DNA from 2 places in the Allobosea sp. PAMC 26642 genome. Region 1 is predicted to be linked to the other one. Evidence: riboswitches for the same ligand, from Rfam matches in the RefSeq annotation. Region 1 holds a riboswitch; the other holds the start of a gene.
What was found. Region 1 has a riboswitch for thiamine pyrophosphate ahead of AXW83_RS25610 (LuxE/PaaK family acyltransferase). Riboswitches for the same ligand answer to the same signal wherever they lie in the genome.
Positions count from the first base shown of each region.

Region 2: linked by a shared signal. The riboswitch ahead of thiC (phosphomethylpyrimidine synthase ThiC) and the one ahead of AXW83_RS25610 (LuxE/PaaK family acyltransferase) in region 1 are both predicted to bind thiamine pyrophosphate.

Region 1 is NZ_CP014301.1:5,350,413-5,360,754, forward strand. Features, by position in the region: gene AXW83_RS25580 (bifunctional 5-dehydro-2-deoxygluconokinase/5-dehydro-2-deoxyphosphogluconate aldolase) at 1-1,897, opposite strand, end outside; gene AXW83_RS25585 (MurR/RpiR family transcriptional regulator) at 1,912-2,787, opposite strand; gene AXW83_RS25590 (SDR family oxidoreductase) at 2,906-3,703, shown strand; gene iolG (inositol 2-dehydrogenase) at 3,750-4,748, shown strand; gene AXW83_RS25600 (inositol monophosphatase family protein) at 4,751-5,533, shown strand; TPP riboswitch at 6,138-6,265, shown strand; gene AXW83_RS25610 (LuxE/PaaK family acyltransferase) at 6,368-7,444, shown strand; gene AXW83_RS25615 (acyl-CoA reductase) at 7,448-8,896, shown strand; gene AXW83_RS25620 (ABC transporter ATP-binding protein) at 8,886-9,647, shown strand; gene AXW83_RS25625 (ABC transporter permease) at 9,644-10,342, shown strand, end outside.
Region 2 is NZ_CP014301.1:4,114,594-4,124,935, reverse strand. Features, by position in the region: gene thiC (phosphomethylpyrimidine synthase ThiC) at 1-1,272, opposite strand, end outside; TPP riboswitch at 1,350-1,453, opposite strand; gene AXW83_RS19870 (hypothetical protein) at 1,590-1,787, opposite strand; gene AXW83_RS28095 (OmpA family protein) at 1,911-3,881, opposite strand; gene AXW83_RS19855 (polysaccharide deacetylase family protein) at 3,984-4,883, opposite strand; gene AXW83_RS19850 (dipeptide ABC transporter ATP-binding protein) at 5,005-6,705, opposite strand; gene AXW83_RS19845 (ABC transporter permease) at 6,815-7,693, opposite strand; gene AXW83_RS19840 (ABC transporter permease) at 7,693-8,664, opposite strand; gene AXW83_RS19835 (creatininase family protein) at 8,813-9,514, opposite strand; gene AXW83_RS19830 (MarR family winged helix-turn-helix transcriptional regulator) at 9,663-10,214, shown strand; gene AXW83_RS19825 (ABC transporter substrate-binding protein) at 10,211-10,342, shown strand, end outside.

The DNA.
Region 1 (10,342 bases):
AGGCTTCGACCAGCCGGCCGAAGCGCTGCGCCATCATCGCGGTCGCGGCCTCGTCGTCGATCGCGCCCGACAGCCAGTCGCGCGCCACCTCGCCGAAGATCGTGCGCCCGACGGCGAATCCCTTGACCGTGGCGGCCGCAGCGGAATCGCGAAATGCTTGCACGACGATCTCTTCAGGCGCATCGAGCCCGAGCAACAGCACGCCGCGGCAGGCCGGGTCGCGCCGCGCGATCACGGCGTCGATCGCCTCCCAGGCGGCGGCCGAGGGCTGGCCCTCCAGCTTCCACCAGTCGGGCCTGATCCCGATGGCATAGAGCCGCTCCATCACCGTGGCCGTGGTGTCGTCGCCGAGCAGGCCGTGCTTCGAAACGATGATCTCGACCAGCAGCTCCCGCCCGACCTGCCGGCAGGCCAGCGCGACGCGCTTCAGCACCGCCTCCTGCGCAGCCTTCATCGCGGGCTCGTCGTCGGGATGGTAGAAGCAAAGGCACTTCGCGACATGATCGACCGGCCATTCGGCGAGGCTCGCGCCGAGCGAGCCTGTCACGTCGGTCTCCAATGCCAGCGGGCGCGAGCCGGGCAGTTCGAGCGGCCGCGCGATCCAGAAGCCGTGGTCGCCGGCCTGAAACAGCGCCTCGCGGCCATGGCTGCCGTCGATCAGCATGCCGAAGCCGGGTCGTCCGGCCGCAACGCGCGCGGCGGCCGCGACGGCCAGCGTCTTGAAGGCCGCGATCTGTTCGCGCAGGGCCCCTGCGGCGTCGGCCATCTCCTCCAGCTGGGAGCGATGGTCGATGGCGAGCGCCATGATCGCGGGCGATTGCGGCCGCCGCGTCGTCGTCCAATGGATGTGATTGATCTCGATATCGTTGCGCAGCGCGCGATACGGCGAGCCGTGTTTCAGGAAATACTGCAATTCCGGAAAGGTCGGGCTCTCGGGCGAGCACAGCAGCCGCGATACCGCAAAGGCGCCGCAGGCATTGGCCCAGGCGCAACAGGTCTCGATGGGCTCGTCGCGCAGCCAGCCGCGCAGGAAGCCCGACATGAAGGCATCGCCAGCGCCGAGCACATTGTAGACCTCGACCGGGAAGCCCGGTCCCTTGACGCCGTCCTCGATCGAGCCGGGGATGGCGCCGGGAAACACCACGCAGCCCATCGGCCCGCGTTTGCAGACGATGGTCGCGGAACTCAGGCCGCGGATCGTGCGGATGGCCGCAAGCGTGTCTTCCGAGCCGCCGGCGGCGTGGAGTTCCTCTTCCGTGCCGACGACGAGGTCGCAATCAGGAAGGATCTGCTGGAGATGGCGTGTGACGTCGTCGGAGCGAACATAGCGCTCCTCGCCCGCGGCGTGGCCGGCCAGGCCCCAGAGGTTCGGACGGTAGTCGACATCGAACACGACTTTGCGGCCATGCTGGCGGGCCAGCGCAATCGCCTTCTTCTGCGCGGCGGCGGGGCCGGGCATGGCGAAATGAGTGCCCGTGACGACGATCGCCTTGGCCGATGCGATGAAGGCCTCGTCGATCTCGCTCTCCGCCAGCGCCGCGTCGGCGCAATCGGTCCGGTAGAAGATCAGCGGAAAGGTCTTTTCGTCGCGCACGCCCAGGATCACCAGCGCGGTCAGGCGCGTCGGGTCGGTGACGACGCCCTTCGTTTCGACGCCCTCTCGCGCAAGCTGTTCGAGGATGAAGCGCCCCATCTGCTCGTCACCGACGCGGGTGATCACCGCCGATTGCAGGCCGAGCCGCGCCGTGCCGATGGCGATGTTGGTCGGGCAGCCGCCGACAGCCTTGACGAAGGAGCCCATATCCTCGAGCCGGCCGCCGATCTGCTGGCCGTAGAGATCGACCGAAGATCGGCCGATGGCGATCACGTCCAGAGCAGGAGCGAGGGAGGTCGACATGCGCGTTTCGGCCTTCATCCGGCGAGGTCGGGAGCGGCGGAAACGCCTGATGTCTCGGCTGTCGCGACGGCGAGAGTCATGGCCAGCGCGAAGGTCGCGGCCATGGAGCGGAAGGCGCCGTAATCGGCCTCCGCAACCTCCAGCCAGTGCGTGCAGTTCTCGGCGAGTGGGCTGAGTGCGCTGTCGGTCAGCGCCAGTACCGGCACGCCCCGGCGATGTGCGGCTGCCGCGATCTCGACGGTGGCCGGTGCGTAAGGCGCGCAGCTTACCGCCAGCACGACGTCGTCGAGAGCGGCGATCGCGGCCTGTTCTGGGCCGAGGCCCGCGATCTGATCGACTAGCACGGCACGGATGCCGAGCTTGCCGAAGGCATAGGCGAGATAGGAGACGACCGGGAACATCCGCCGCGAGCCGATGAGCACGATGGTGCGCGCACCGGCCAGCAGCGTCACCGCCGCATCGAGCCGTTCGCCGTCGATCGTCGCTCGCAATTGGCCAAGCGATGCCTCGCCAGCGGCGATGAAGCCTTCCAGCAGTTTGGCGGAGCCGCCTTCGCCCGCCTCGCCGGCACGCAACGCCGCCAGGCGCTCACGGTGATCGACGGCCTGTCGCCGCAGTCGTGCCCGAAAGACCTCCTGCAACTCGCTGAAACCGGAATAGTCGAGCGCCTGCGCGAAACGGACCAGGGTCGATGCCTGCACGCCAGCCTTCTCGGCGATCTGCGCCGTTGAGCCGAAAGCCATGTCGTCGAGATGGGCCAGCGCATGGTCGGCGACCTGCTTCAGCCGCTTCGGCAATCGCGCCCTGCGCTCGCGCAAAAGCGTGACGAAGCCGTCGAAATCGGGCTCTGAAACGGTTTTTGATGCGACGGGGAGGGGCGCAACTGGCATGAAGCATTCCGGCAGGAGCAACCTTGACTTCGGCTGCGGATGGATGGAATGAATATTCCAATCGGAGAATAAAACAATCCATTCGTATCAAAATTATGCAGTGGGAGCGTGACGCAAGGTGGCCAGCGAAGGCTTTGCCAGAGACCTGACCGGCAAGACCGCCATCGTGACCGGCGGCAGCCAGGGACTGGGCGAAGCCATTGCACGCGAATTCGCGAGCCGAGGCCTCGGCGGCCTGCTGCTGACCGGCCGCAACCGCGAGCGCGGCGAGGCGGTCGCAGCCTCGCTTCGCAGCGCCACCTGCGACGCCCGCTTCCATGCCGCCGACCTCGCCGATCTCGAATCGGTCCGGGCGATCGTGCCCTTTACGGAAGCGAGCTTTGGCCGCATCGACATTCTCGTCAACGCCGCAGGCGACACCGACCGAGGCTCGATCTTCGATACCTCGCCGGACCTTTACGAGCGCATCATGGCGGTCAATCTGCGTGCGCCTTTCTTCCTGATCCAGGATGCAGCCGAAGCGATGCGCCGCCTGTCGATCGAAGGCGCGATCGTCAACATCCAGTCGATGTCGGCCCATGGCGGCCAGCCTTTCCTGTCGGCCTACAGCGTCTCGAAAGCCGCGCTGGCGGCGCTGACGAAGAACGCGGCCTATGGGCTGCTCGCGCACCGCATCCGCGTCAACGGCCTCAATATCGGCTGGATGGCGACGCCGGGCGAGGACGCGATCATGCGCAAGCGGCATGGCGCGCAGGATGGCTGGCTCGAAGAGGCCCAAGGCAAGCAGCCCTTCGGACGCCTGCTCGATCCGCGCGAGGTCGCCAAGGCGGTGGCCTATCTCGCTTCGGCCGAATCCGGCCTGATGACGGGTGCCAATATCGATTTCGACCAGTCGATCCTCGGAGCACATGACTGATGCCGAGGCTCTCTTTTCGACCATGACGACAGGACAGAAGACGACGATGCGATTTGGATTGCTGGGCGCCGGGCGGATCGGCCGGATTCACGGGATGAACGTCGCCGCGCGCGCCGATTCTACTCTGGTTGCGGTGGCCGACGCCTCTCAGGAGGCCGCAGCCTCGCTGGCGGCCGCCACGGGCGCGAAGGTTGCGACCGCTGAGGCCATCCTGGCCGACGCCTCGATCGACGCCGTCCTGATCTGCACGCCGACCGACACCCATGCCGACCTGATCGAGGCCGCCGTCTCGGCCGGAAAGGCGGTCTTCTGCGAAAAACCGGTCGATCTCGACGCCGGCCGCATCCGCCGCTGCCTCGCCATCGTGGAGACATCCGGCAAGCCGCTGATGATCGGCTTCAACCGCCGCTTCGATCCGAATTTCGCCGCCCTTGAAAGCCGCCTGCGGGCGGGCGAGGCCGGCGCGATCGAGATCGTCAGCGTGATCTCGCGCGATCCCTCGCCGCCGCCGGTCGAATACGTTGCGCGCTCCGGCGGGCTCTTCCGCGACATGATGATCCATGATTTCGACATGGCCCGTTTCCTTCTGGCCGAGGAGCCGATCGAGGTTTTCGCGCTGGGTTCGGCCCTGGTCGATCCGGCGATCGGCGAAGCCGGCGACGTCGACACCGCAGCGGTGCTGATGAAGACGGCATCGGGCCGGATCGCCCAGATCTCGAATTCGCGCCGCGCGACGTATGGCTACGACCAGCGCATCGAGGTCCACGGCTCGAAGGGCATGCTGCGCGCCGGCAACATCCACGAGACCACGGTCGAGAGCGCGACGGGGCAGGGCTTCCGCGCCGATCCGGTGCAGAACTTCTTCCTCGAGCGCTATGCCGCCGCCTATCGCGCCGAACTCGACGCCTTCGTCACGGCTTGCACAGGGGGCAAGGCGCCGACGCCCTCGGGCCGAGATGGCCTCAGGGCCCAGATCCTCGCCGATGCGGCCACCGAGTCCTTCCGAACGGGCAAGCCCGTCGCCGTCGCGCTGGAGACGATCTGACCATGACCCCGGCCGAACTCGACCTGCGCCAATACGCCGTGCTCGGCCTCGTCGCCGAGGCAAGCGTCATGGCGTTCGACTATTTCAACAAGCGCGACAGCCTCGGCATCACGATGAAGGGCGCGCAGGACTGGCTGACCGTCGCCGACGGCGCGGTGGAGGAGTTCCTGCGCCAGCGGCTCTCCGTGCTGTTCCCGGCCGATGCCGTGATCGGCGAGGAGGGCGGCGGCGAGGCCTCAGACGCGGTCTGGATCATCGACCCGATCGATGGCACCTCGAATTTCGCCCGCGGCGACCGCAACTGGTGCATCTCGATCGGCTTCCTGTTGAAAGGCGTGCCCGAGATCGGCATCATCGCGGCGCCCGCGCTCGACGAGGTCTATGTCGGCCGGCGCGGCCGGGGCGCGACCATGAACGGCCAGCCGATCCGGGTGTCGGGCGGCAGCGACATCACCCGCGCCTATGTCGAACTCGGCTGGTCGACGCGCATTCCGGCCGCGAATTACCTCGCCACGATCGAACGCGGCTATGCGGCGGGCGCCTCGATCAAGCGATCGGGCTCGGGCGCGCTCGGCATCTGCCATGTCGCCAATGGACGTACCGACGGCTATGGCGAACTCCACATCAACGCCTGGGACGTGGCGGCGGGCATCGTCATCGCCTCTGAGGCCGGTGCGGCGGTCAATGATTTTTTTGCTGGCGACGGGATCAGGACCGGCAATCCGATCCTGTGCTGTACGCCCGGTCTTGCCGAGGACCTCAGGGCGATCACGGGGATTTTTTAACCGGCACGATAAAAGTCGATCTTTGCATCGACTGGATCGAACTTCGTGAATTCTCCTCTGCCAGCAGCGTCGCTTCTGATGCCCGCGCCGCAACCGGGCGGATGACGCCACGCGTAGAACGTGGCCTGCAAGTTCATCGATCGCTTGCGCTTTCAGGCTCGGCTGCCGGAACACGCGGTGGATACGATCGTTGTGCTGCTGGGGGGCAACCGGGAGGTCGCCATGCGAGACGGTCAGGGAAACAAGCTTTCGTCGGACGAAGTCGACAAGATCAGGTCGCCCCAGGCTGCGGTGAGCGACATGTCGGTCAAGCTTACATCGATCCGCGTCCCGAGAAGGCCGAGCCTGTCCGCGAGAAAGATGCCAAGCGGGAGTTCGAGACGGATCCAAAGCCTGTATTCTAGGCGTGCTTGCCAGCATGCGCGCCGGCCAAAGTCGCTCAGCCGGCAAGCCCGGCGCTTTCAGCTTCAGTCTTGTGGCACGCATCCTTTCGCGCAGCTCTATTGGAACAGTCACCAGTGGCGAGCGGTGCTTTGACCTGACTTGAGATGGGCTGACGAGTTCGTTCATTCTTGACATCTGGGTGAAGCACACCTCATCCTGACTCTGTTCCCAGGGGGGCCTCGCTAGGAGGCTGAGATTCCGCCGGCCCGGACGCTGTCCGGACAACGCGGTGACCCTCCGAACCTGATCCGGTTCATACCGGCGTAGGGATGCGGGACATCGGGCGTTGCGACGCCCCATTTCCATCTTTGCGCGGGTTGGTGGACCGACCGCTGTCGTTCGGCCTCGTCGGGGCTGCGGCGGCGCATGTGCGAAGGTGGACTGACGGCCGTGACCGAAGCGACGATCATCGAGGCCTTGCTGGCGTTCCTGCAACGGCAGGATACCACGGAAGAGGATTTCGACCGGCTGGCGCTGTCGGTCTTCGCCTACCAGTTCGAGCATAACCAGCCCTATCGCCGGTTCGCGATCCAGCGGGGCCGGACCACGCTGACTGTCCGGCACTGGCGCGACATCCCGGCCGTCCCGATCACCGCCTTCAAGGATTTGACACTGAGCTGCAGGCCGGCGAACGACATCCCGCATGTCTTCATGACCAGCGGCACCACCAGGGCCGTCAGGGGCCGCAGCTATCACCCGACGCTTGCGGTCTACGACCTCTCGATGATCCTGAATTTCCGGCAGCGCTTCATGCGGGGGCAGGAGCGCATCCGCATGGGCATCCTGTTTCCCGACGAAGTGGCGATGCCGAATTCGTCCCTGGCGCATTATCTGGCGCTGGCGCTGCGCGAGTTCGGAATGCCTGACAGCGCCGTCATGATCGGCGACGCCGGCCTCGATATGGACCGGCTTATGGCGGCCCTGGCTCAGGCGGAAGCCTCCGGCGAACCCTATGCCCTGCTCGGCGCGAGCTACAGTTTCGTGCATCTGATCGACGAGTTGCGCCGTCAGGGACGCAGCTTTCGTCTCCCGGACGGCAGCCGCATCCTCGATACCGGCGGCTTCAAGGGCCAGTCGCGCGAGGTCGGCGCCGACGATTTCTATGACTCCCTTTCGGAGACGCTCGGCGTGCCGCGTAGCCTGTGCATCAACATGTACGGCATGACCGAGCTCAGCACCCAGTTCTACGACAGCGGCAACGAGGCCTGCCCGCCGGTGAAATCGGGACCGCACTGGATCCGCAGCCGGGTGGTCGATCCGCTCACGGGGCAGGACGTGGCGGAGGGCGCGACCGGCGTCCTGGTGCATCACGACCTCGCCCATTTCAATTCGGTGTCCGCGATCCTCACGGAAGATGCCGGCGTCGTCGTGCCGGGCGGCTTCCAACTTCTCGGCCGCGTCGATGGCGCCGATTCGAAAGGCTGTTCCCTTGCGGTCGAGGAATTCCTCAGGGCCGCGCGGGGCTAGGCGGTGAACGAGGTCGCAGGCCATCTGCCGGGGCTCTCAGTGGGCGACGTGGCCTGGCGGACGCTGAGCTTCGGCGCGCGGGGCGAGAGCGTGGATGTCAGCGTGCCGATGCTGACGCCCGAACAGGGCGAGGCACTCGCCGCGCGCATCCGCGCCAATGCGCGCGCCTATCTCGCGACACTAAGCGTCACCCAGATCGTCGCCGTCATCGACGAGGCGATCGCGCAGCTGCTCGATCGCGCCCACCCCCTGCGCCGCAAGGCCGAACGGCTGTTGCCGATCGTCACCGGATACGATCCCGAGATGGTCCGGCTCGGACTGACCGGCTACCTGAAGACCTTCCGCCAGCCTCAGCTTAAGCGCTTCTTGGCGGAGGATTTCGCCGATCCGCCGATCCTCGACGAATTCCAGCCGCGCCCCAAGGGTGGCTTCGCGAAGGCCTACGGACCCGAACTCCTGCTGCATGTCTGGGCCGGCAATGTGCCCGGCCTGCCGCTGTGGAGCCTGATCTCCGGCCTGCTGGTCAAGGCCGGAACCATCGGCAAGCTGCCCAGCGCCGAGCCGCTGATGGCCGGCTGGTTCGCAAAGCTGCTGGCCGAGATCGACCCCAGGCTGGGCGAGTGCCTCGCCGTGATCTGGTGGAAGGGCGGCGACGAGGCTCAGGAGCGCGCATGGTTCGCGCAAGCCGACGTGATCGTTGCCTATGGCGGGAACGACGCGCTCTCTGCGATGCGAGAGCGCGTGCCCGTCACGACGCGCTTCCTGCCGCACGGACACAAGATCGGCTTCGGCCTAGTCTCGCGGACGGCCCTCGACACGCGCAAGGCCGGAGAGCTGGCGCGCCGCGCCGCCCATGACGTGATGAGCTACGATCAGCAGGGCTGCTATTCGCCCCAGATGCTGTTCGTCGAACGCGGGGGCCGCGTTTCGCCACGCGAGTTTGCGGCCTATGTCGCGCATGAGCTGGCCAGCATCTCGCGAAAGCATCCCCGCGGCCCACTGTCGATCGCGGAGGCAAGTGGCGTCGCGTTATGGCGAAATGCAGAGGAACTTCGCGTGCTCGCCGGCGCCCGCGAACTGCTTGGCGATCCGGCCGACGACTGGGCCGTGGTTTGCGTCGACGGGCCTGAAGCCCTGTCGCCAAGTGCTCTCGGCCGCACGATCAAGATTGTCGCGGTCGATACCCTGGCCGAGGCCGTTGCGCTGGTCGCGCCGCATCGCCGCTTTCTGCAGACCGCCGGCGTGGCCGCCGCCCCCGAAGAGCTCTTCCACCTCGCGAACCTGCTGGGACAGGCCGGGGTCACCCGCATTGCGGCGTTCGGCGCTATGACCTCGCCGGAGGCCGGCTGGCATCACGACGGTCGCTTCAACCTGCTCGACCTCGTTACCATGACGGAGATTGAGCAGTCCGCCGAGGCGGCGGCCGAGGGATTTGCCCCTTATGTCGATTGAAGCCTCGGAGAGCTTCGTCGCGATCGAGCGAGTCAGCTTCTCGCATGGAGCGGAGCCCGCAACGGTCGATGGCGTCGATTGGACGATCCCCCGCGGCGCCGTCCATTGTCTGGTCGGGCGCAGTGGTTGCGGCAAGACGACCCTGCTGAAGCTCGCTGCCGGGCTGCTCCTGCCCGACGAGGGCGACGTGCGTATCGACGGCCTCGTCCTGCGTGGCCCGGGCCCCCGCATCGGCTTCGTCTTCCAGTCATCGACCCTGCTTGATTGGCTTACCGTACTCGACAACGTCCTGCTGCCGATCTCGCTGAAACGACGGCTGCGCCCGCAAGACCATGACAAGGCGTTAGACCTGCTGGCGCGCGTTTCGCTGGAGGGTCTGGCGGCCCGTTACCCGCACGAGCTGTCCGGCGGGCAGCAGAGCCGCGTGGCGGTCGCGCGCGCGCTCGTCGCCGATCCAGCCCTGCTGCTGCTCGACGAGCCCTTCGCCGCGCTCGATGCGCTGACCCGCGAGGAGTTGCAGGACGACCTGCTCGCGCTCTGCGCCGAGCACAGCATGACCGCGCTTTTCGTCACGCACGACATTGCGGAGGCGGTCTATCTTGGCGATCGCGTCGCCGTCATGGCGGCCGGGCGGCTCCACCATCAGCTGACGATCGACCTGCCCCGCCCGCGCGGACGCGATCTGCGCTACGGCCAGCCCTTCAACGCGCTCTGCCGGGAGTTGCGGCAGGCGATGGACGCAGCAGCATGATCGCCCGGCTCTGCTCTGCCCTTCTCTTGCTCGCCCTGCTCGGTGGCTGGGAACTCTATTGCCGCCTCGCGGGCGTGCCCTCCCTGATCGTCCCGACGCCATCGAGCGTGCTGGCGACGCTATGGTCGGAGATCGCCAGCGGGCGGCTCTGGCCGCATCTGCGCATCACCGCGACCGAGATGACGCTCGGGCTGGCGCTCGGCTGCGCGATCGGGCTGCTCGCCGGGATCGTACTCGCCGAGGTCGCTGTCCTGCGCCGCCTGCTTCATCCCTACATCGTCGCGAGCCAGGTCGTGCCCAAGCTCGCGCTCGGGCCGCTCTTCATCATCTGGTTCGGCTTCGGCATGACCTCGACCGTCGTGATTACGGCGCTGATCTGCTTCTTTCCCCTGATGGAAAACATCGTCACCGGGCTCGCCCAAACCGACCCGGCGCGGCGCGAACTGTTCCGGATGCTCGGCGCCACGCGCTTTCAGACGCTCTGGCGCCTCAAGCTGCCGAGCGCGCTGCCGGTCATTCTGGCAGGGCTTCGCGTGGCCGTCGTCCTCGCGCTGGTCGGCGCGGTCGTCGGCGAATTCATCGGCGGCCGGGCGGGGCTGGGAGCCTCGATTATCGCGGCCCAGAGCGTGATGGATTCGAGCCTGATGTTTGCGCTCTTCATCGTGATCACCCTGCTGGGAATGTCGTTCTATCAA
Region 2 (10,342 bases), 1.2 Mb from region 1:
GCCCTCGATCATCACCTGGCAGCCCTTGTCCCAGGCGACCTTGGTCAGTTCGCCCAGCGTCTCCAGCTCGGCGAACTGGGCCCGGTCGTTGGCGTCGGCGATCGAGCCCGGACGCAGGCCGTCGCCGAGCGAGAACGAGACATCGTATTTGCGCATCAGGTCGCAAATCTCGTCGAAGCGCTCGTAGAGGAAGCTCTCCTTGTGATGCGCCAGGCACCAGCGCGCCATGATCGAGCCACCGCGCGAGACGATGCCGGTCACGCGCGATGCCGTCAGCGGCACGTAGGGCAGGCGGACGCCGGCATGGATAGTGAAGTAGTCGACGCCCTGCTCCGCCTGCTCGATGAGGGTATCCTTGAACACCTCCCAGTCGAGCTTGACCGGGTCGCCGCCGACCTTCTCCAGCGCCTGGTAGATCGGGACCGTGCCGATCGGCACCGGGGAGTTGCGCAGGATCCAGGAGCGGATGTTGTGGATGTTGCGGCCCGTGGACAGGTCCATCACGGTATCGGCGCCCCAGCGGATCGCCCAGACCAGCTTCTCGACCTCCTCGGCCGCGCCCGAGGTCACGGCGGAGTTGCCGATATTGGCGTTGATCTTGACCAGGAAGTTGCGGCCGATCGCCATCGGCTCGAGTTCGGGATGGTTGATGTTGGCCGGGATGATGGCGCGGCCGCGCGCGATCTCGCTGCGGACGAATTCCGGCGTGACGAACTCCGGCACGCTCGCGCCAAAACTCTCGCCATCGGCATGGCGCTCGCGGGCACCCTCCAGCATCGCGGCGCGTCCGAGATTCTCGCGATGGGCGACATAGATCATCTCGGGCGTGACGATGCCGGCCCGGGCGAACTCGAACTGCGTCACCATCTGGCCGTCGCGGGCGGTCAGCACCGGGCGCTCTGCCGGGCAGGCCGGGACCAGTGCGTCCGCCGAGATGTTGCCGTTGTCAGCGGCGGTGACGATGCGGCCGGGGATCGTGTCGAAGCCGCGGCGGCTCAGCCAGTCGCGCCTGACCTGCGGCAGGCCGGCATTCAGATCGATCGCAACGTCGGTCTCTGTGAACGGCCCGGAGGGATCGTAGATCCGCACCGGCGGTTCGGAGTCGGTGGTCAGCTGCACCTCGCGAAACGGCACCCGGATCGCGGGGTCTTCCGGCGTCGGCACATAGATCTTGCGCGAGCCGATGATCGGCCCGGTGGTGACGCCGGTCGGCGCGCCGAATTTGCCCGCGGCCTGGGTAATGTCTTTAGGAAGTTTGGTATGGCTGTTCATGGGGATCTCCGCCTTGGTTCAAGGGTCAGGAGATCCGGCGTCGAAGCGGTTCGTCGCTGTGATGCGGACGCAAGGGTGCCGGCGCCGCGTTCCAGTCCCTCCGCCGGTATGACCCGGATCAGGTTCGATGGGTTCGGCGGTGAAGCCGTCTCAGCTCTTGCGAGCACCCCTCGGAACGGGAACGAAGTTATGCGGGATGAGCTGCGGGCGCAACAGGCAAGGGATCAAGCCGTCATTGCGAGCGAAGCGAAGCAATCCCGGAGGGTGTAAAGCGCCAGTCTGGATTGCCTCGCTTCGCTCGCAATGACGGGTGGCGCTCAGGCCAGAATATCCACGGCCTGCCCCTGCCCGCCCGGCAGCAAAGCCTTCGCCTGCTCGGCGCTCTGCTGCAGCAGTTCGACCACCGCCTGGTCCTGCCCGGCCTGCTGACGCAGCATTTCGGTCTGCAGAGCCTGCTGGGTCAGGGTCGCCTGCGTCACGGCCGCGCTTTGCGCAATCGCCAATGCGTCGCTCATGACAACCTCCGGTTACTCTGCGAACTGATCCCGTCCTAGACGCAATTCCTTGCCCAAGCCTGAACGAAAGCAAGACAATGCGCTCCGGCGCGGCCTAGGACCGCCGCGCCGGGCTTACAGCCACTATTGCGGCGCGTTCTGGCCGGCCAGCAGCGGCGTGATCCGGCGCAATGTCACGCGCCTGTTCTCGCGCGCGGCCTCCTGCGTCGCGACCTTCAGGTATTGCTCGCCATAGCCCTGCGTCGTCAGGTTCTCGGGCGGCACGCCGAAATCCTTGGTCAGGATTTCCGCGACCGACTGGGCCCGGCGGTCCGACAGCGACAGATTGTCGATGTCGGGGCCGACCGCGTCGGTGTGTCCCTCGACCAGGAAGACCTCGTTGGGCGAGGCCTGCAGCGCCTGCCGGATCGACTGCGCGAGCACCGAAAGCCGCTGCACCTGTCCCGGCGCGATATCCCAGGACGCGGTCTCGAAGGTCACCGTATCGATATCGACGCTGCGCATCCGCGCCCTCAGATCGGGCGAATAGCGCACCTCGTCGAGCGTATAGCGACGCGGGATCGGCGCGATCGGCGGCGCGATGATCGTCTCGTAGATCAGGCGCTCATCGGCCTGGTCGGCATCGACGACGTAGCGGTCGCGCGGGATGGCCAACGGCGGACGCTCCAGCACGACGATCTCGTCGGAGAAGCGGTCATTGGGCCGGTCGCGACGGGTGTTGTCGATGATGACGAACTCCTCGCCGCCGCGCGTCTGCCGGGTCCGGCGGATCAGCCGACCCTCCTCGTCGGTGATCGTCACAACACGCGTGCCGTCCGGACGCTCGAAGACCGTGCGATTTTCGTCGCCGCGGCGTTCCGTGCGGCCGTCATAGCCAAGCTCGCGGAAGCGCTGCGACTCGTCGCGCCGGATGATGACCCGGTCGTCGTCGCGGATGATCGTGCGGCCGGGCTCGCGGATGATGGTGACGTCGCCCTCGCGACGCTCCTCGCGCCGGCTGCGAACATCGTCGAGCCTGTCCGCTCCTTGCGTCGCCATGATGCCGCCGAGCACGCCGGCACCGAGACCGATCGCGGCCGCGCCGCCCAGACCGATGCCGCCGCGACGGCCCTGACGGTCGGGCGCGGGCGGAACGGCAGGCGGCTGGCCGGGAGCCGGCTGCGGGCGCGCATCGCCGGGCACGCCTTGGCGCAGACCGTCCGGAGCGACAATCGGCGCGGCGGGACGCGGCATCGCGGGCTCAGCGCCAAGCGGACGCTGCGCCGGCGGGATGGCCGGGGGCTGACCCGGAGCGGGATCGGTCCGCAATCCGGGCGGAACAGCCTGGCGCTGCGCATCCGGAGCGACTTGCGGTGCAGGAGCAGCTTGGGGCGCCGGTGCCGTCTGAGGCGCAGGCGGAACGACGGGTGCGCGGTTGGCCGGCGGTACCGGTGCTGCCTGCGGCGCGGCGGAGGGCGGCGCAGGCGGCGCCCGATTAACCGGCGGAACCGGAGCGGCTTGCGGAGCAGCGGGCGCGGCCTGCGGGGCGACGGGCGGAATCGGACGTGCGGGTGCCGCGGCGGGGGGCACGGGAGCAATACCCGGCGCCGGGCGCGGCTGTGCCGGATCGGCTCCCGGCGGGCGCGGCGGCGTCGGACGGACGGCCGGAACCTCGCTGGCGGGGGGCACGGGAACCGGCCGCGCGGCCGGAGCACCTGGAACCTGCGAGCCCGGCGCCATGACGGGCGGGGCCGGGCGCGGCATCGGCGGGGTGCGTTCCGGCTGCGGCGCAGGCGCTGCGCCGGCGGGCGGGCGGGGAGCGACGGGCGGGGCGGCGTTCGGCACGGCGGGAGGCATGGGCCGCTCGGCGCCGGGCTGGCGCTGCGGATCGGGCGCACGGGGCACTCCGGGGGCGCGCTCGCGAGCCGGCTGGTCGGGACGCTGCTGGCCGGCGGGGCCTCTTTGCCGCTCGCGTGGATCACGGCCCGGCTCGTCGGCGGGTGCGGGAGCCTGCGCGAGTCGAATGTCGCCTGGCTGCAGGGCGAAGCCGCTTTGCGACAGGGCAAGAGCCGGCAGGATGGTGCCGACCAGAAGCCAGCTTTTGGTACGCGTCATGAGATCCGTTTCCGTTTCAGCGACGGGCATCAGCGCGTCTGCGTGCTGAACCCGGCATGAAGCGAAAACGGCCGAAATCGGGCAGTGTTCCCTCCGACCCTGCTACAGCCCGGCCTGGGCCTTCACATAGGCCGCGATCTCGGCATGGGTGGCGAACCAGACATCGCCCTTCGCCTTGGCATGGCGAACAAGCTCCTCGAGCAGCCAGAACCGCGAGCGATAGGTGATGACATGCGGGTGCATCGTCAGCAGGAACAGCCCGCCGTCACGATAGGCGCCGTCGAACTCGCGGCGGAATATCTCCAGCACGGCTTCGGGCGCCGTATAGGGTCTGAGCGCCTGGAAGCGGTTCATGTTGAAATAGACCGCGTCGTCCCGGATCCATTCGACCGGCAGTTCGACCATGCCGGTCGGCTCGCCCTTGTCGATCAGTTCATAAGGATCGTCGTCGGCGAAGAGCGACGTATCGTAGAGGAGCCCCAGCTCGCGCTCGATCGCCAGCGTGACCTCCGAGAAATCCCAGGATGGCGTTCGCATCCCGACCGCCCTGACGCCGGTCACCTTTTCCAGCGTATCGGCCGCGCGCAGATGCAGCTCGCGCTCATTGGCAGGCGGCACCGCGGTGTTGACCTCGTGGATCCAGCCATGCAGGCCGATCTCGTGGCCCTCGGCGATGACGCGGCGCTGTTCGTCCGGGTAGAGCAGTGCCGTCACCGCCGGCACGAAAAAGCTCGCCTTGATGTCCTCGCGCTTCATCAGATCGAGAATGCGCGGCATCCCGACGCGATTGCCGTACTGGCCCCAGGACAGGCGCCCGACCGACTTGCCACCGTCGCGCAACTCGTTGGTCTCGTGGTCGACGTCGAAGGACAGCGCCACCGCGCAGCGCGCCCCGCCGGGCCAGCTTGTCGGCTTCAGATTGCGACCGGCCCGCACGAGATCGACCTTAGCGCGCCAGGTCTCTTCCGGCCATTGCCAGGGGAGAAGTTCGGATTCGGTCATCGCTGTCGTCTCCTTGCTCGCGTTTCTCCGTCATTGCGAGCGCAGCGAAGCAATCCAGGGGGACGTCGAGCACAGCGGCTCTGGATTGCTTCGCTTCGCTCGCAATGACGTTTCGGTATGCTCACGCCACCGGCAGCACCGGCACGGCGGCGAGCAGCCTTTGCGTGTAGGCGTGCTGCGGGTTGTCGTAGATCTCGGCGGCGCTGCCCTGCTCGACGATGCGGCCGCGATACATGATCGCGACCCGGTCGCAGAGATGGCGCACCACGGCGAGGTCGTGGGAGATAAACAGAAGGGTCAGGCCGAGCTCCGCCTGCAGCTTCATCAGCAGGTTGATGATCTGCGCCTGGATCGAGACGTCGAGCGAGGCGACCGGCTCGTCGCAGACCACGACCTCGGGCTGCATGGCGAGCGCGCGCGCGATCGCGACGCGCTGGCGCTGGCCGCCCGAGAACTGGTGCGGGTAGCGCGCGGACAGGCCGGGATCGAGCCCCACGGCGGCAAGCCACTGCGCGACATAGGCCGCCGACTGCGCCCGCGTCACCAGCCCATGGGCGAGCGGCCCCTCGGCAATGCTGTCGCCGATCTGCTGGCGCGGATCGAGCGAGGCGAACGGGTCCTGGAAGATCGTCTGCACATGGGTGGTGATCTTGCGCGCCGGCGGCCCCGCCGCCATCACCGGTTCGCCCTGGAGCAGCACGCTGCCGGCGCTTGGCGCATAGATGCCCGCCGCCATCCGCCCCAGGGTCGATTTGCCCGAGCCCGATTCGCCGACGAGCCCCAGTGCCTCGCCGCGCAGCAGCGTCAGGCTGACCCCGTCGACTGCCTGCACCGCGGGCAGTGGCTGCACCACGCCGATCCGCTGCGCGAAGAGCCGCACCATGCCGGGCGTCTGGCTGAAGCGCTTTTCGAGGCTGTCGAGCACGAGATGCGGCGAGCCGGGCGTCGGCTGTGTGTATCCCGGCGCGACGGCCTTGCGCGGCGGCGGCGCGGCGTCCACCTCGTCGCTGCGTCCCAGCGGCTGGCCGGGCGTGCCACGTGAGGGCAAGGCGTCGAGCAATGCCCTCGTATAGGCGTGCGTCGGCCGCGTCAGCACGTCGAGCATCGGCCCGGTCTCGACGATGACGCCCTTGCGCATGACCGCGACCTTGCTCGCGATCGTGGACACGGTGGCGAGGTCGTGGCTGATCCAGATCAGCGCAGTGCCGAGTTCCGCCACGATCTCGCGCATCTCGCCGAGGATCTCGGCCTGGATCGAGACGTCGAGCGCCGTCGTCGGCTCGTCGCAGATGATCAGCCTGGGGCGATGCAGCAGCGCGATGGCGATGGCGACGCGCTGGCGCATGCCGCCGGAGAACTGGTGCGGATAGAAGTCGATCTTGCTCGCCGCATCGTCGATCCGGACCTGTTCCAGCGCGGCGATGGCACGTGCGCGCGCCGCCTCGCGCGGGACGTTCTCATGCGCCTGCAGCGCCAGGTCGATCTGCTCGCCGATCGTCAGGACCGGGTTCAGCGTCATCAGCGGGTCCTGGAAGACCATCGAGATCGCCTTGCCGCGGATCGCGCGCAGCTCGCGCGAGGCCAGGCCGATGAGTTCGCGCCCCTCCAGCTTGACCGAGCCCGAGACGATCCGCCCGGGCGGATCGACCAGGCCGATCAGCGAGAAGCCGGTGATGCTCTTGCCCGAGCCCGACTCGCCGACGAGACCCATCACCTCGCCCCGTTCCAGCGAGAAGGAGACGCCATCGACCGCCTTCACCACGCCGGCGCGGGTGAAGAAATGGGTGGCTAGGTTCTCGACCTGAAGCAGGGGGGCGATCATGAGCCGACCCTCTCGCCGTCATTGCGAGGAGGCGTAGCCGACGAAGCAATCCAGAGGTCGGCGCGAGCCCTCTGGATTGCTTCGCTTCGCTCGCAATGACGGGATGGCCTCATCGCTTCAGCCTCGGATTGACCTGGTCGCGGATCTGGTCGCCGACGAGGTTGATCGCGACGATCAGCACGATCAGCGCGATTCCGGGATAGATCGAGATCCAGTAACGCCCCGACAGCATGTACTGGAAGCCGTTGGCGATCAGCGCGCCGAGCGACGGCTCGGTCACCGGCAGCCCGACGCCGAGGAACGACAGCGTCGCCTCCAGCGCGATGGCGTTGGCGACCTGCACCGTCGCCACCACGATCAGCGGCGGCAGGCAATTGGGCAGGATGTGGCGCCAGACCACGCGCAATCCCGGCAGCGGCGTCGAGAGCGCGGCCTCGACATAGTCCTTGCCGCGTTCGGCAGCGGCTGCACCATGGGCGGTTCGGGCGAAATAGGCGTATTGGGCCGCTACCAGTGCGGTGATCAGCTGCGCCTTGCCCTGTCCGAGCAGGGCCGAGAGCACGAGCGCCAGCAGGATCGCCGGGAAGGCGAGCTGCAGGTCGATGATCCGCATGATGAACGCCTCGCGCCGGCCCCCGACATAGGCCGCCCCAAGTCCGAGCGAAACGCCGATGACGAAGGCGACGAAGCCGGCGATCAGCCCCATCTGCAGCGAGATCCGCAGGCCGTAGAGGATTGCCGAGAACAGGTCGCGTCCCTGGGCGTCCGTGCCCAGGAGATGCGTATAGCCGTTCGAGCCGACGAAGCCCGGCGGCCGGCGTGCATCCATCAGCACGAGACCCGCGAGATCGTAGGGGTCCTGAGGCGCGATCAGCGGCGCCGCGAGCGCGACCGAGATCATCGCGACGACGACGACGAGCGCGACGAGCGCGATCCGGCTCTCGCGGAATTCGGCCCAGAACAAGGCGAAGGGAGAGGCTGGCTTCATCAGGCGCGCGCCTTGCGCAGGCGCGGATCGAGCGCGAGATAGGTCAGGTCGACCAGGAAATTGATCGTGATGAAGACGAAGGCGACCAGCATCAGATAGGCGACCATCACCGGCCGGTCGAGCGAGGTGATCGAATCGATGATCAGCTTGCCGATGCCGGGCCAGGAAAAGATCGTCTCGGTGACGACGGCGAAGGCCAGAGTCGAGGCGAATTCGAGGCCGAACACGGTGACGATCGGGATCGCGATCAGTCTCAGCACATGCCGGCGCAGCACGGTCCATTCGGACAAGCCCGCCGCACGGGCGAACTTCACCGTGTCTGTCAGCATCACCTCGCGCGTCCCGGCCCGCGAGAGCCGCGTCATCAAGGCGAGCTTGAAAAAGGCGAGGTTCAGCGCCGGCAGCAGCAGATGGGAGAGCCCGTTCAGCGTCAGGAAGCTCCACTGCACGCCGAAGAGCGCGACCGTGTCGCCGCGCCCGCCTGCCGGCAGCCATTGCAGTTCGACGGCGAAGGCCAGGATCAGCACGAGGCCGATCCAGAATGTCGGCACCGAGAAGCCGAGGATCGAAACCGCCATGATGATTTTTGCGGCGATACCGTCGGGCCGGTAGCCGGCATAGATGCCGGCCGGGATGCCGATGAGCGCCGCCCCGCACACCGCCAGCAGCGTCAGCTCCAGCGTTGCCGGCAGCCGCGACAGGATCAGGTCGAGCACCGGCATGCCAAAGACGAAGGAGCGCCCGAAATCACCGTGCAGGATGCGCCCGAGGAAGGTGAAGTACTGGCGGTAGAGCGGCTGGTCGAGCCCGTAGCGCGCGATCGTGTCGAGCCTGATGTCTTGACTGACATCGGGCCCGATCAGCACGTCGATCGGGTTGCCGATGGCATAGACGCCGACGAACACCAGCGCCGACATCACCAGCATGACGGCAAGCGCCTGGACCAGCCGTTCGAGGATATGGCCTAGCATGGGGTGGGCCGATGCCGGGCGGCGCGTAAATCGTCATTGCGAGCGCAGCGAAGCAATCCAGGAGGGCGTAGCGCGAGACGCTGGATTGCTTCGCTGCGCTCGCAATGACGGCGGAGCCGGTCGCGAGGGCAGTGGGAGGGGTCGTCCCTCAAGGCCAGTCCTCCACCATCACCGCCCGCGTCTCCTCGACGCCGACCTGCCAGAGGCTGAGCATCTCGCTGTCGGGGCGCTGGTAGCGGCCTAGGAAATTGCCGTCGCCGAGAATCTCGCGCTTCTTTTCCGGATTCGCGGCCTGATAGAGGGCAGCGTTGAAGGGCGGCTTGGCGCCATCGGGCATCGCCACGCCCTCCAGCCGCGTCCATGGGAAATTCTCCATCCATGAGGCGTGCGAGGCGTCCGGGTCGATCGCCTTCACTGCTACCTGGAAGCGCGGCCCTGCCCACCAGTTGTGCATCTTGACGCTCGCATCGGGACGCGCACCCATCCATTCCGTGCAGAATGTCATCACCGGCGCATTGCCGCCATGGCCGTTGACGAGAACGATGCGGCGGAAGCCCGAGCGGTAGAAGCCTTCGAGCATGTCCTCCAGCAGCGCGACATAGGTGCTCATCCGCAGCGAGATCGTTCCCGGATAGGCGGCAAAGCCGGGCGTCATGCCGTAGGCGAGCACAGGGAACACGGGGAGGCTCAGCGGCCCGGCGGCATCATTGGCGACCTTTTCGGCCAGGATCGCGTCGGTCGCCAGGCTCAGATAGGCGTGCTGCTCGACGCAGCCGAGCGGCAGCACGCAACGGTCGTCGCGCCTGGCTTGCGCCTCGACCTGCATCCAGTTCATTTCGGCGACGCGCACGGCCTGATCCTTGCTGTAGAGCGGAAGCCACCTGCTATGCGCGCTGGCAAGCTATTTTGAATAGTGAAATCGGCCTCTACTTTGTTATCCTTGACTCCCGCCATCATCGGGGTCAAGTTCCATTTGGAACTAAAAAGGGGGCCAAACGATGCGCCGCGCGCCGACAGCCCTATCGCGAGTCGATCACGAGCGCGAGGCTGCGCTGCGCGATCTTGACCCGCTGACCATCACCAAGCTCTGGGACAATCCCTGCTGGCTGTCCTTCCGGCTCAACTTTATCGCCTTTCGCTTCAACGATCCGGTCTATCGCTGGATCGAGACGCGCTACGGCCTGGTCCGGCCGGAATTCGTCGCGCTTTATGCGGTCGGCCTGAAAGAGGGCGTCGCGGCCAAGAATATCGTTTCCTCCTCGGGTTTGCCGAAGAACACGTTGTCGCGCGCCATCCAGAAGCTGCTGCAGCGCCGGCTGCTCAAGCGCGAAACCGACCGCGACGACCTGCGCAGCTACGTGCTGCGCCTGACGAGCGCGGGCCGCGCCATTTTCGACGAAACCATGCCGCTGATGGTCCGCCAGCAGACCGCCATGCTGTCGGGCCTGACCGATGCCGAACAACGCCAGCTCTGCGAACTGATGGACAAGCTCGTCATCGACTCGCCGACCTGGCCAAGCGATCTCGAACCAGAGGGAACATCACCATGACCATCGCAAGCGGCTTCCGTCTCGCTGCCTTCGCCGCCCTGCTCGGCGCCTCGGTGTCAGGCGCCGCACTGGCACAGAACCTGACCATCGGCGTGCGGGCCGGGCCGGATTCCATCGACCCGCACTTC